Regions from separate parts of the Amycolatopsis sp. 505 genome, predicted to be linked through region 1. Evidence: riboswitches for the same ligand, from Rfam matches in the RefSeq annotation. Region 1 holds a riboswitch; the other holds the start of a gene.
What was found. Region 1 has a riboswitch for thiamine pyrophosphate ahead of thiO (glycine oxidase ThiO). Riboswitches for the same ligand answer to the same signal wherever they lie in the genome.

Region 1 (6,834 bases):
CGGTCGAAAGGCGGTCGAGCCGCCGGTTCAGCTCCTGCACGCGCGTCGACCGGACGCCGGACACGAGCCGCTCGCCCTCTTCGGTCGCCTTCGCCAGCCACGCCCGGCGGTCGACCGGGTCGGACTCGCGGCTCACGTACCCCGCCTCGACCAGGGAGGCGATGATCCGCGACATCGTGGCCGCGGCCACGCCCTCCTTGGCCGCGAGGTCGCCGAGCCGGAGCTGGCCCGCGTGCACCAGCGTCGCCAGCGCCGAGATGGCGCCGTGGCCCGGGCCCGGCACGCCGGCCTGCCGCAGTGACCGGGAGAGCCTGCCCACGGCGAGGTACAACCTGCCCGAGACGTCCTGGACCGATGTGCTCGTCACGGCTGGCTCCTTCTGCCCTCGCCCCGCCGCGGGTGCGCCGGAAATTGCCGTCCACCTTACGGGTTCGAGGTCACGGTCGGCGTTAAGCCACCTTGGTTCACCTCGGTGGGCTCGACGCCTGCGCCCAGAAGCGCTGCGGCACCCGCCCGGCCTCCCGAGCCAGGTGCCCCGCGACGACGGCGGACCGCATCGCCGCGGCCATCCGCTCCGGATCGGCCGCCCTGGTGACGGCCGTGGAGAGCAGGACGGCGTCGCAGCCGAGCTCCATGGCGAGGGTCGCGTCCGAGGCCGTGCCGATTCCGGCGTCCAGGATGACCGGGACGCCCGCCCGCGAGACGATCAGCTCGATGTTGTGCGGATTCCGGATGCCGAGCCCGGTGCCGATCGGCGCGCCCAGCGGCATCACCGCGGCGCAGCCGGCCTCCTCCAGGCGCAGCGCGAGGACCGGGTCGTCGTTCGTGTAGACGAACACGGTGAACCCGTCGGCGGCGAGCCGCTCGGCGGCGTCGAGGGTCTCGATCGGGTCCGGCAGCAGCGTCCGGTCGTCGGCGTGCACCTCGAGCTTGATGAGGTCGGTCTCCAGCGCCTCGCGCGCGAGCTGCGCGGTGAGCACGGCTTCGGCGGCCGTCCGGCAGCCCGCCGTGTTCGGGAGCAGCTCGATGCCGAGCCTCTTCAGCAGTTCGAGGACGCCGGAGCCGCCTTCGGCGTCGGCGCGGCGCATGGCGACGGTGGTCAGCTCGGTGCCCGACGCCACCAGCGCACGCTCGAGCACGGCGAGGTTGGCCGCGCCGCCGGTGCCGATGATCAGCCGGGACGTCAGCTTGGTCGTGCCGATGACCAGTGGTTCTTCGTCCATTTCAGCCTCCCTGGACCGCGGTGAGCACGTCGAGGACCGCCCCCTTGGGCACCGGGGTGGCCGCCCAGTCGGCGCGGCGGACGACGACGCCGTCGACCGCGACGGCGATGCCCGGCCGCGCCCCGCCGGTCCGGTCGAGGACGTCGGCGACGGTGGCGCCGTCCGGGAACTCCGTCCACTCGCCGTTGAGCTTGATCTCCATCACACGTGCTCCTTCTGATGCAGGCGGGCGGGGGACGCGGCCGCCGTGCCCTCCGGCGGCTCGTCCCCGTCGAGCCAGGCGACCACGGCGTCCGCGGTCACCGGGGCCATCAGCAGGCCGTTGCGGTGGTGCCCGGTCGCGGCGAACACCCGGCCGTCCAAGGCACCGAGGTACGGCAGCGCGTCCCGGCTGCCTGCCCGCAGGCCGGCGGCGGTCTCGGTCAGCTCGTACTCGGTGATCGCGGGGAAGACGCGCTCGGCGCCTTCGAGCAGCTCGCGCACGCCGCGGGCGGTGACGGCCCGGTCGAAGCCCGCCTCGTACTGGGTGGCGCCGAGGACGAGCTCGGCGGCACCGCGCGGGACGAGGTAGATCGGGCGGCCTTCGACGACGGCCCGGACGGTGTGCGCCGGCGGCGGCAGGCAGCCGCGGCGGGGCTTGAGCCGGAGGATCTCGCCCTTGAGCGGGCGGACGGCGTCGGCGAGCAGCGGGTGCAGCCGCCCGGTCCAGGCGCCCGCGGCGAGCACGACGGCTTCGGCGTCCGGGAGTTCCTCGACGCGCTCGCGGACGAACCGGACGTTGCGCTTCACGCACGCCGCGTACAGCGCGTCGAGCAGCTTCCGGTTGTCCACCGCCAGGTCACCGGGCACGTGGAGTCCACTTCGGACGGATCCGACGCCGGGTTCGAGCCGCTTGACCTCCCGGCCGGTGAGCCGCTCGGCCGCGCGGCCGAGCGCGTGCAGGTGACCGGCGAGGATGTCGAGGTGGCCGGCGTCGGCGTGGTCGAAGGCGACGACGAGCGTCCCGTGCGCGGCCAATCCCGGGTCCATGCCGTCCCGCGCCAGGTCCGCGGCGAACCCCGGCCAGCGCTTCAGCGACTCTTCGCCGAGGCGGAGGACGTCCTCCTCGCCCGGCCAGGCCTCGGTGACCGGCGCGAGCATGCCCCCGGCCAGCCAGGACGCGCCGCCGCGGGCGGGTTCGGGGTCGTACAGGGTGACCTTCCGGCCGGTGCGCGCGGCTCGCCACGCCGTGGACAGGCCGATCACGCCGCCGCCCACCACTGCCAGGTTCGTCATGGAATCACGCTCCCTGCGCCGGCATGACCCGGATCAGGTTCCACGGTCGGAGCGGCAGCTCCCTCTCAGCCCGTGCCTCGGGCTCCCGTGCGGACGCCTCCACCCTAACGCGCGGGGTACGGTCGCCGCTATGCCCGCCCTCTCCGGTGACAAGATCCGCGCCCGCCTCGACTCGGCGCGCCTGTACCTGTGCACGGACGCCCGCACTTCGCGTGGGGACCTCGCGGCCTTCGCCGACGCGGCCCTCGCGGGCGGCGTCGACATCATCCAGCTGCGCGACAAGACCGGCGCCCTGGAGGCGGCCGGCGAGATCGCCGCGCTGGAGGTGCTCGCGGAGGCGTGCGCCCGCCACGGCGCGCTGCTGTCGGTGAACGACCGCGCCGACGTCGCGCTGGCGGTCGGTGCCGACGTGCTGCACCTGGGCCAGGACGACATCCCGGTGCCGCTGGCCCGCCGCATCCTGGGCGAGGACGTCGTGATCGGCCGCTCGACGCACTCGCTCGACCAGGCCCTCGCGGCGGCCGCGGAACCCGGCGTCGACTACTTCTGCACGGGCCCGTGCTGGCCGACACCCACGAAACCGGGCCGGCCCGCGCCCGGCCTGGACCTGGTGCGCGACACCGCGGCCTGGGCGCCGGAGCGGCCGTGGTTCGCGATCGGCGGCATCGACGGCGAGCGGCTGCCTTCGGTGCTGGAGGCGGGTGCGTCCCGGATCGTCGTGGTCCGGGCGATCACCGAGGCCGAGGACCCCGAGGCCGCGGCCCGCGAGCTACGAGCCGCGCTGCCCTGAGTCCGAACTCGCCGATGCCGCGAATGACTCATTCGGGACGTCCGAGGTCGCGAATGAGTCATTCGCGACGCTGCTAGGGGGTCGGCGTGGTCGCGGCGCCCTTGCTGGTCGGCGGGGTCGCCGTGGTCGCCGGGGCCGAGGTCGACGGCTGCTCGGTCGTCGTGCTCGGCGTGGTCGACGGGGACTCGGACGACGTCGCCGGCGGAGTCGACGTCTGCGTCGTGGTCGTCTCCGTCGGGGACACCTGGGTGTCGTCCGTCGAGGTCGGCGGGGTGGTCGACGGGGTCTTGTCCTCGTGGCCGGAGCCGCCGCCGAAGATCTTGCCGACGCTCGCGCCGGTGCCGCCCGCCACCTTGCCGCCCGTGGCCGCGTCCACCCCCACCATCGACAGGATCGCCACCGCGAACGCCACCACGCTCGTGCCGATGAGCAACGGCCAGCGCAGCTTCCGCAGCCGGGATTCCGTCGCGGGTTTCGCCAGCTGGACCGTGGGCTGGTCCGTGATCGACACCTCGGCCGGCACCGGCGGCGGCTCGGCGTGCCCGCGCCGCCGGATGCCCGACGTCGCCAGCTGGCGCGCCTTGAGCGCCGCCTCCCGGGTGCGCTCCAGCGAGCGCAGGTACAGCTCGCTGCCGACCGTCGAGACCACGCTCGCCACGCCGGCGCCGATCACCGTGCCCGCCACGCCCAGCGTCGAGCCGAGCAACGCCGCCGTCACCGCGGCCAGCGCCGCCGCCAGGACCTGCGCGATCCGCAGGCCCGACTTCTGTTCCTTCTCCTCCGAAGCCGCTGCTTTCTCCTTGGTCATGATCCCGATCTAGGTAGTCCGTGTTCTCCCCTGTCCAACGTCTAAGGCGTGTGAGGAACTCCCCTCGTTGCCACGGCGTGAGGAGGACCACTTCGTCTGTCCATAATAGACACTCCAGACCGAACGTTTTCTTGACATACTCGGCACATGGAACTGGTGACGATCTCTGACATCGAGGCCGCCGCGAAGCGCGTCGAAGATGTCGCCGTACGCACGCCCCTGCTGCTCCAGACCTGGGATCCCCGCGGAACCCTGTGGCTCAAACCCGAAAGTCTGCAACCGGTCGGGGCGTTCAAGGTGCGCGGCGCGTTCAACGCCATCGCCGCCCTCGACGACGCGGCCCGCACCCGGGGCGTCATCGCGTACTCGAGCGGCAACCACGCGCAGGCAGTCGCGTACGCGGCGCAGCGCTACGGCGTGCCCGCAGTGATCGTCGTGCCGGACGTCGCGCCGCGGATCAAGGTCGAGGCCACCCGCTCGTACGGTGCCGAGGTGATCGAGGTCCCGATCGGCGAGCACGAGGCCAAAGCGCGCGAACTGGCCGCCGAACGGGGACTGACCCTGGTCCCGCCCTTCGACCACGCGGCCATCATCGCCGGGCAGGGCACCGCCGGCCTGGAGATCGCCGAGGACCTGCCGGACGTCGAGGTCGTGCTCGTCCCGATCAGCGGTGGCGGGCTGGCCGCCGGCGTCGGCACCGCGCTCAAGGCCCGGTGCCCGCGGGCGCGCGTGATCGGCGTCGAGCCCGCGCTGGCCGCGGACGTCGCCGACAGCCTGCGGCAGGACGACCTCGTTCGATGGCCGCAGGCCGACCGCGCCCGCACGATCGCCGACGGCCTGCGCTCGCAGCCGTCGGAGCTGACCTTCGCCCACCTCCGGGAAGTCGTGGACCAGATGGTCACGGTCTCCGAGGACGAGATACGCGAGGCGATGCGCGTCCTCGCCCGCAAGGCCCGGCTGGTCGCCGAGCCCAGCGGCGCGGTGACGACGGCGGCATACCTGTCCCACGCCGAGGAGCTGCCGGCCGGCAAGACGGTCGTCCTCGTCTCGGGCGGCAACGCCGACCCGGCGCCGTTCGCCGAGATCCTCGCGGGCTAGGAGCCGGCGACCGGGGTCCCGCCGCCGCGGATGTGCGTCGGCGGGCCCTCGACGCCGCAGTGGTAGCACTCGCCCAGGTGGGGGCACTCGTCGTCGGGCTTGGCGTCGGGCGAAGACGAGGACGGTGGCGCGAGGACGCCGTTGTGGATGCCCAGCGCGATCAGGCCGCCCGCGATCGCCAGGGCCGCGCAGATGACCAGCGCCGTCCGCCAGCCCGCCGTGAGCGCGACCGGGTCGGCGTACGCCTCACCGGTCAGCCCGGCCGCCGCCGGCAGCACCGCGACCGCCAGCAGGCCGCCCGAGCGGGCGATGGCGTTGTTGACGCCGGACGCGACACCGGCGTAGCGGTCCGGGGCCGCGGCGAGCACCGTCGCGGTCACCGGCGCCACGACCGTCGCCAGGCCGAGCCCGAACACCACCACCGCGGGCAGCACCGTGCCGAGGTAGGACGCACCGGGCGCGATGCGCAGCATCAGCAGCATCCCGATGCCGACCACGATCGGCCCGACGACCAGCTGCAAGCGCGGGCCGATGCGCTGCGCGAGCGCGCCGGAGCGGCCCGAAAGCAGCAGCATGATCACCGTCAGCGGCAGCCCGGCCAGCCCGGACGCCGTCGGCGAGTAGCCGAGCGAGACCTGCAGCTGCATGACCAGCAGCATCATCACGCCGCCGAGGGCCGCGTAGACGACGAAGGTCAGCGCGTTCGAGAGGGTGAACGTGCGGTCGCCGAACAGCGACGGCGGCACCAGCGGCTCGTGCGAGCGGTGCTGGACGACGACGAACGCGGCCAGCCCGGCGATCCCCAGCAGGCCCGCGCCGAGCACGAGCGGGTCGCCGATGCCGCGGGCGGGCGCCTCGACCAGCGCACCGGTGATCCCGGCCAGGCCGAGGGCGCCGAGGGCGGCGGCACCGAAGTCCGGGTGCCCGGTGGCGTCGGGGTCACGGGATTCCGGGACGAACCGACGCGCCATCAGCACCACCGCGACCGCGATCGGAACGTTGATCAGGAACGCCAGCCGCCACGACCACACCTGCACGAGGAACCCGCCGAGCAGCGGCCCGGCGGCGGCCGCGATGCCGCCGAGGCCGGACCAGGCGCCGATCGCGCGGGCGCGGGCGTCGTGCGCGAAGGACGCCTGGAGGATCGCGAGCGACCCCGGCGTCAGGAGCGCGCCGCCGATGCCCTGCAGGATCCGGGTCGCGACGAGCATCTCGGTGGATTGCGCCGCGGCGCACAGCCCGGAGGCGACGCCGAACCAGATCACGCCGACGAGGTACGTGCGACGCCGGCCGTACCGGTCGCCGAGCGAACCGGCGACCAGGATGAGCGCGGCGAGGGCCAGCATGTAGCCGTCGAGGATCCACTGGAGCCCCGCCACGGAGGCGTTGAGCTCGGCGCCGATGCGGGGCAGGGCGACGTTGACGATCGTGCCGTCGAGCATCGCCATGCCCGAGCCCAGGATGGTGGTGGCCAGCAGGCCGCGGGCGGCACCGGTGCCCCAGCGGATCCCGGTGTCTTCGGTGGCAGTCACCCGGTCACCTTCACGCGACCGGGGACCCCCGTCAACCGCGCGCTTACGGCAGCAGCGTCGTCACGAACTTGTAGCGGTCGCCGCGGTAGACCGAGCGGGCGAACTCGA
Region 2 (6,834 bases), on a different contig from region 1:
TCTCGATCAGCAGCCGCGCCGAATGCGCGCGGTGCGCCCGGGCCAGCGCGAGCGGGCCCGCGCCCAGCTCGGCGGTCAGCACCCGGCCGAGCTGGCGTTCCGAGTACCCGAGCCGCCGGGCGAGCCCGGGAACGCCTTCGCGCTCGACCGTCCCGTCGGAGATCAGCCGCATCGCCCGCGCGGCCAGGTCGGCGCGCACGTTCCAGTCCGGCGAGCCGGGCACGGCGTCCGGCAGGCAGCGGCGGCAGGCGCGGAAGCCGTTGGCCTGCGCCGCCGCCGACGTCGGGAAGAAGCGGACGTTCTGCACCTTCGGCGTCGACGCCGGGCAGGACGGGCGGCAGTAGATCCCGGTGGTGCGGACCGCCATGATGAACTGGCCGTCGAAGCGCGAGTCGCGGGCGGTGACCACGCGGTAGCAGCGCTCGGCGTCGCGCCAGAGTGAGAGCGTCTCGGTGACCATGGATCCGAGCATGACAGCAGGTCAGCGTGGCCGCTGGCGGAAATTCGCCACGGCGTTGGGTGCGTGGGGCCCGGCCGGGGGAGCCACGTAGACTGCGGGGTCGTGAGCCTCACCCTCGGTATCGTCGGCCTGCCCAACGTCGGCAAGTCCACCCTGTTCAACGCGCTGACCCGCAACGACGTGCTCGCCGCGAACTACCCGTTCGCGACGATCGAGCCGAACGTCGGTGTCGTGCCGTTGCCGGACCCCCGGCTGGACAAGCTGGCCGAGCTGCACAAGTCGGAGAAGATCGTCCCGGCCGTGGTGTCCTTTGTGGACATCGCGGGCATCGTGAAGGGCGCGTCCGAGGGTGCCGGGCTGGGCAACAAGTTCCTGGCGAACATCCGTGAGGCCAACGCGATCTGCCAGGTCATCCGCGTGTTCGACGACCCCGACGTGGTGCACGTCGACGGCCGGATCGACCCGTCGAGCGACATCGAGACGATCAACACCGAGCTGATCCTCGCCGACCTGCAGACGCTCGACAAGGCGCTGCCGAGGCTGGAGAAGGAAGCGCGGACGAAGAAGGAGAACAAGCCCGCGCTGGACAACGCCCAGAAGGCGAAGGAGATCCTCGACGCCGGGCGCACGCTCTTCCAGGCGCAGAAGGAAGTCGACTTCGACGCGCTGCGCGAGCTGAGCCTGCTCACGACGAAGCCGTTCCTGTACGTCTTCAACGCCGACGAGTCGGTGCTCACCGACGAAGCCCGCCGCGAGGAGCTGACCAAGCTGGTCGCGCCGGCGGACGCGGTGTTCCTCGACGCGAAGGTCGAGGCGGAGCTGCTGGAGCTCGACGACGAGGAGTCGGTGCGCGAGCTGCTGGAGTCGGTCGGCCAGCCGGAGCCGGGCCTGTACTCCCTGGCCCGCGCGGGTTTCCACACGCTCGGCCTGCAGACGTACCTGACGGCGGGCCCGAAGGAATCCCGCGCCTGGACGATCCCTCAGGGCGCGACGGCCCCCCAGGCGGCGGGCGTCATCCACACGGACTTCGAGCGCGGCTTCATCAAGGCGGAAATCGTCTCCTACGACGACCTGATGGAGGCGGGCTCGATGGCGGCCGCCCGCGCGGCGGGCAAGGTCCGCATGGAGGGCAAGGACTACGTCATGGCCGACGGCGACGTGGTCGAGTTCCGCTTCAACGTGTGAGCGTCAGCTACTGACTGTTGTTTTCATTGGACGCAGGATATACTGCGTCCAATGAAAGCTTCGCCGAGCTTGCTGCCCCTGCTGCGTTCGCGCATGCAGGGCGAGCTGCTCGCGCTGGTCCTCCTGCACCCGGAGCGCGAGTACAGCATCACCGAGCTCGCCAGGGCGTTCGGGGTCTCGGCGACCACCGTGCTGCGCGAGGTCGAACGGCTCGTCGGCGGCGGCATCCTGGAAGATCGGCGGGTGGGCCGGAGCCGGCTCGTCAAAGCCCGTACGGACACCCCGCTCTACCGGCCGCTCAGCGACGTCATCTCGGTCACCTTCGGGCCGCTGCCGCTGCTGGCCGAGGCGCTGTCCGGCCTGGCCGGCGTGCGCGAGGCCTACATCTACGGGTCCTGGGCCGCGCGCTACAGCGGTGAACCGGGGCCGCCGCCCGGTGACGTCGATGTCCTGGTCGTCGGCTCACCCGACCCGGATGCGCTGTTCGACCTGGCCGAGGGCGTGTCGCGGCGGCTGGACCGGGAGGTCAACGTCCATCGGCTCTCGCCGTCGGCGTGGGCGGCGGAGAGCAGCACCGATCCGTTCCTCACCAGCGTGCGCGAGCGTCCGCTGGTCCCGCTGCCGCTCGCTCAGGAGGCAGGATGACCCGCTGGAACCAGGGCCGCGCCACGATCGACGCCCTCCTCGCGCGCGGCTCCCTCGAACGCGTCCCGGCTTCGCGGGAGGCCGCCGAGGCGGAGATCGCCCGGGCCCGCACCCACGTCGTTTCGGCGCGGCAGCTGCTGACCTCGGACCCCGAAGGCGCCTACACCCTGGCGTACGACGGCGCCCGGAGGGCGTTGGCGGCGGTCCTGCAGAACCAAGGCCTGCGCGCCACGAGCCGGGGTGGCCACATCGCCGTCTACGAAGCGGTTCTCGCGCAGCTCGATCCGCCGCTGGGGCCGCTTCTGCGTCCCTTCAACCGGATGCGGGTGCGCCGCAACGAGGTCGCCTACCGCTCTTCCGAGGCGCCTGCGGTGACGGCCGAGGACGTGACGGCCGACGTGGCGAAGGTCGAAGACCTCATCGGGGTCGCCGAAAAGACGATCCCGAACATGGCCCGCTACTGATGGCGGGCCGCCCGCTGACCGCCACCGAGCGGACGACGCTGGACACGCTGCTCGCGGCGGACTTCCCGGGGGCGGTGGAACTGCGGGCGCAGGCCGCCACCGCCCGGGTGACCAGGCGGTGCGGCTGCGGGTGCCCGAGCATCAACCTGGAGGTCGACCGGACGCTGCCGCTCGCGGAGGTCGCCGACACCCCGGTCGCGGTCGAAGCCGGCGTGCCCGGTGGCGGTCTCGTCGTGTTCGTCGCCGACGGCCGGTTGTCGTGCCTCGAGTACTGGGGCACGGACGACGAGCCGCCGGCCGAGTTCCCGCCGCCCGGGCAGATCGAGCTCGGAGCGGACTAGCCGAGCAGGCCCAGCAGGGCGATCGCGATCAGCACCACCGCGGGGGCGAGGGCGTTGATCCAAGCGCGCTGGGCGGCGGTGAGAGCGGTGCTGTTCATGGCGTTCCCTACGGGCGAAAACCGATGCTTCCGCAGGAACAGCGCCTCGATCATGCTCCGCGTTAGCCGCTGTGATCGAACTCTCAGCTGTCCAGGTGACGGCGGTTGCGGACGGTGAACCAGAGCACCCCGCCGGCCGCCGCCACCATCGTTGCGAAAGCTGCCGTTCCGACCACGATTGCCTGCGTCATCTCTGTTCTCCCTCCTGAAGGTTCCGGTAACCGAGAGACGTCGGAAGCAGGCAAAGGTGCACTGAGCGTAACCAGGGTCACACCAGGACGGCGTCGATCTGGGCCGCGAGAGAAAAGTCCTTCGCCGTCAGGCCGCCCGCCGAATGCGTGGATAGCCGGAACGTCAGCGTGCGCCAGCGGATGTCGATGTCCGGGTGGTGGTCGGCGGCCTCGGCCAGCTCCGCCACCCGGTTCACCACCTCGATCGCCCGGGGGAAGCTCGCCAGCTCCACCTCGCGGGAGATCACCGCGCCGGACCGCGTCCAGCCCGCGCCCAATCGTGCGTCGGCCTCGGAGTCGCTCAAGATTTCCGTCATGTCTCCATCGTCCTGCGTCCTGGACTACGCTGCACGGTTGCCACGGGAGTCCGGGGAGCCGGGCTGAGAGGCGGGTCACCCGCGACCGTTCGCACCTGACCGGATCATGCCGGCGACGGGAGGGCTTCCCTCCGCGTCCGGCGAAGTGCAGGAGGGTAGATGAAACGCAGGGCTGCGACGGCCGTTGCCGTCGTCGGCGTGGTCGCCGCCGGGTGCTCGCTGTCGGACGGTGACGGTGGCACGCAGCAGACGCCCACCGTCACCCTCGTGACGCACGCCTCCTTCCTGGCGCCGCAGGAGGTGCTCGACGCCTTCCAGAAGCAGTCGGGCATCAAGATCTCCGTGCTCATGCAGGGCGACGCCGGCTCGCTGACCAACAAGCTCGTGCTGACGAAGGCGAACCCGATCGGCGACGTCGCGTACGGCGTCGACTCCACCTTCGCGTCCCGGGCGCTGACCGAGGGCGTCTTCGAGCCCTACACCAGCCCCGAGGCCGACCGCGGGCCGCAGCGCTACGCCGTCGACCCCGAGCACCGGCTCTCCGCGGTCGACGTCGGCGACGTCTGCGTCAACGTCGACACGAACTACTTCACCGCCAAGGGGATCCCGGCGCCGTCGAGCTACGACGACCTGGCCGACCCGAAGTACAAGGACCTGCTGGTCGCCGAGGACCCGGCGACCGCGTCCCCCGGCCTGGCGTTCCTCCTCGGCACCATCGCCAAGTACGGCGACGCCGGGTGGAAGGACTACTGGGCGAAGCTGAAGGCCAACGGCGTCAAGGTGGTCAGCGGCTGGGAAGAGGCCTACACCAAGCAGTTCTCCGGCTCGTCCGGCAAGGGCCCGCGGCCGATCGTCGTCTCGTACGCGTCGTCGCCCGCCGCGGAGATCGGCGACGACGGCAAGCCGCGCACCAAGGCGCTGCTCGACACCTGCTACCGGCAGGTCGAGTACGCCGGCGTGCTGGCGAACGGCAAGCAGGTCGAGAACGCCCGCAAGGTCGTCGACTTCCTGCTCTCCCAGCAGTTCCAGGCCACGGTCGCGGCCAACATGTACGTCTACCCGGCCCGCCAGGGCGTCGACCTGCCGCAGGGCTGGGCGCAGGCCGCGCCGCTGCCGCAGAAGCCGCAGACGCTGCCCGCGGACCAGGTGCAGGCCGGACGCGAGAAGTGGATCGGCGAATGGCGCACGCTCGTGCAGTGACATCCGAGGCTCCGCCTCGGGCCGGGGGCTCCGCCACCCGGAACCCCCGAAAAGCACCAGTCCTAGCCCCACCCCGGACCGCCCGTGGCCTCGGCCTGGCCCTTCTCGGCCTGGCCCCGATCGGCTTCCTGGTGGTGTTCTTCGCCTGGCCGGTGCTGGCGATCATCGGCCGCGGGTTCGCCGCGGGCGGCCTCGACGTCGTCCTCGGCGACCCGCGGACCTGGCAGCTGGCGCTGTTCACCGTCGCCAGCGCGGCCGCGTCGACGGTCGTCGCGGTGCTGGCCGGCCTCCCGGTGGCGTTCCTGCTGGCCCGGGTGCGCCTGCCGGGCGTCGGCCTGGCGCGGACGCTCGTGCTCGTGCCGTTCGTGCTGCCGACCGTGGTCGTCGGCCTCGCGTTCCGGGCGCTCTGGCCGGACGGCGGTGTCCTGCCGATCGTGCTGGCCAACGCCTTCTTCAACGTCGCCGTCGTCGCGCGGACCGTCGCCGGGCTGTGGGCGCGGCTGGATTCGCGGACGGCCGACGCCGCTCGGGCGCTCGGCGCGTCGCCGTGGCGGGCGTTCCGGTCGGTGACGCTGCCCGCGCTCGCCCCGGCGGTCGCGTCCGCCGCGGCCGTCGTGTTCCTGTTCTGCGCCACCAGCTTCGGCGTCGTCCTGATCCTCGGCGGCGCCCGCTACCGGACCCTGGAAACCGAGATCTACCTGCGCACCGTCGACCTCCTCGACCTCTCCGGCGCGGCCGCGCTCTCGCTGGTCCAGTTCGCGGCCGTGGTCGCCGCGCTGGTGGTCGGCGGGCTGGCGCGGCGGCGCAAGGAGGGTGCGCGGACCGGGTCCGGCGGGGCGCGCCGGCCGAGGGGCGGCGAATGGTGGGTCGTCGGCGCCGCGGGCGTCGTGCTCGCGCTGCTGGTGACGCCGATCGTCGCGCTCCTCGCCGAGTCGGTGTCCACTGAGGACGGCTGGAGCCTCGCCGGGTACCGCGCCTTGACGAGCACCGGCGAGAAGGGCGCGCTCCAGGTGTCCGGCTGGGACGCCGCGCTGAACTCGCTGAAGGTGGCCATCGACGCGACGCTGCTCGCGATGGTCGTCGGCGTGCTCGCGTCAGTGGTGCTGGTGGCGCTGCGCCGGTCGCCCGCGAGAGCCGCGCGCGGGCTGGGCGAGACGATGGACGCCGTCCTGATGCTGCCGCTCGGGGTGTCCGCGGTGACCGTCGGGTTCGGCTACCTGGTGACGCTCGACGCGCTGCCCGGCGACCTCCGGACGTCGCCCTACCTGGTGCCGTTGGCCCAGGCGCTGGTGATCATCCCGCTGGTCGTGCGGATGGTGCTGCCGGTGCTGCGTTCGGTCGACGTCCGGCTGCGGCAGGCCGCGTCGACGCTCGGCGCGAGCCCGCTGCGGGTGTGGCGGGAGATCGACCTGCCGCTGACGCTGCGGCCGCTGGTCGCGGCGGCGGGCTTCGGCTTCGTCGTGGCGCTGGGCGAATTCGGCGCGACGAGCTTCCTCGCCCGGCCGACGGCGCCGACGCTGCCGGTCGCGGTGGCGACGCTGATGGCGCGCCCGGGAGCGCTGAACAACCAGATGGCGTACGCGGCGTGCGCGTTGCTGATGCTCGTGACGGTGCTGGCGGTCGCGCTGATCGACCGGCTCGGGCGCGGTGGGGTGGGAGAGTTCTGATGGCGTTGTCGGTACGGGACCTGACCGTCCACTACGGAACCTTCGCGGCGGTCCGCGACGCCCGCCTGGACATCGCCGACGGCGAGGTCCTGGCCCTGCTCGGCCCGTCGGGCTCGGGCAAGTCGACGCTGTTGCGCGCGATCACCGGGCTCGAGCCGTCGGCCCGCGGCTCGGTGAGCTGGGACGGCGAGGACCTCGGCGCGGTCCCGGTCCACCGCCGCGGCTTC

Region 2: another riboswitch for thiamine pyrophosphate. It lies ahead of H5965_RS28780 (thiamine ABC transporter substrate-binding protein); the one in region 1 lies ahead of thiO (glycine oxidase ThiO).

What each region holds. Positions count from the first base shown of each region.
Region 1 covers NZ_JACKQP010000002.1:300,998-307,831, forward strand. Annotated here, with positions in the region: gene H5965_RS08390 (MarR family transcriptional regulator) at 1-367, opposite strand, end outside; gene H5965_RS08395 (thiazole synthase) at 465-1,223, opposite strand; gene thiS (sulfur carrier protein ThiS) at 1,225-1,425, opposite strand; gene thiO (glycine oxidase ThiO) at 1,425-2,498, opposite strand; TPP riboswitch at 2,492-2,597, opposite strand; gene thiE (thiamine phosphate synthase) at 2,629-3,288, shown strand; gene H5965_RS08415 (hypothetical protein) at 3,362-4,096, opposite strand; gene H5965_RS08420 (threonine/serine dehydratase) at 4,244-5,194, shown strand; gene H5965_RS08425 (MFS transporter) at 5,191-6,726, opposite strand; gene H5965_RS08430 (GntR family transcriptional regulator) at 6,770-6,834, opposite strand, start outside.
Region 2 covers NZ_JACKQP010000008.1:207,105-213,938, reverse strand. Annotated here, with positions in the region: gene H5965_RS28810 (AlkA N-terminal domain-containing protein) at 1-460, opposite strand, end outside; gene ychF (redox-regulated ATPase YchF) at 563-1,645, shown strand; gene H5965_RS28800 (ArsR family transcriptional regulator) at 1,697-2,290, shown strand; gene H5965_RS28795 (hypothetical protein) at 2,287-2,754, shown strand; gene H5965_RS28790 (hypothetical protein) at 2,754-3,095, shown strand; gene H5965_RS28785 (4a-hydroxytetrahydrobiopterin dehydratase) at 3,462-3,740, opposite strand; TPP riboswitch at 3,773-3,879, shown strand; gene H5965_RS28780 (thiamine ABC transporter substrate-binding protein) at 3,900-4,940, shown strand; gene H5965_RS28775 (iron ABC transporter permease) at 5,051-6,607, shown strand; gene H5965_RS28770 (ABC transporter ATP-binding protein) at 6,607-6,834, shown strand, end outside.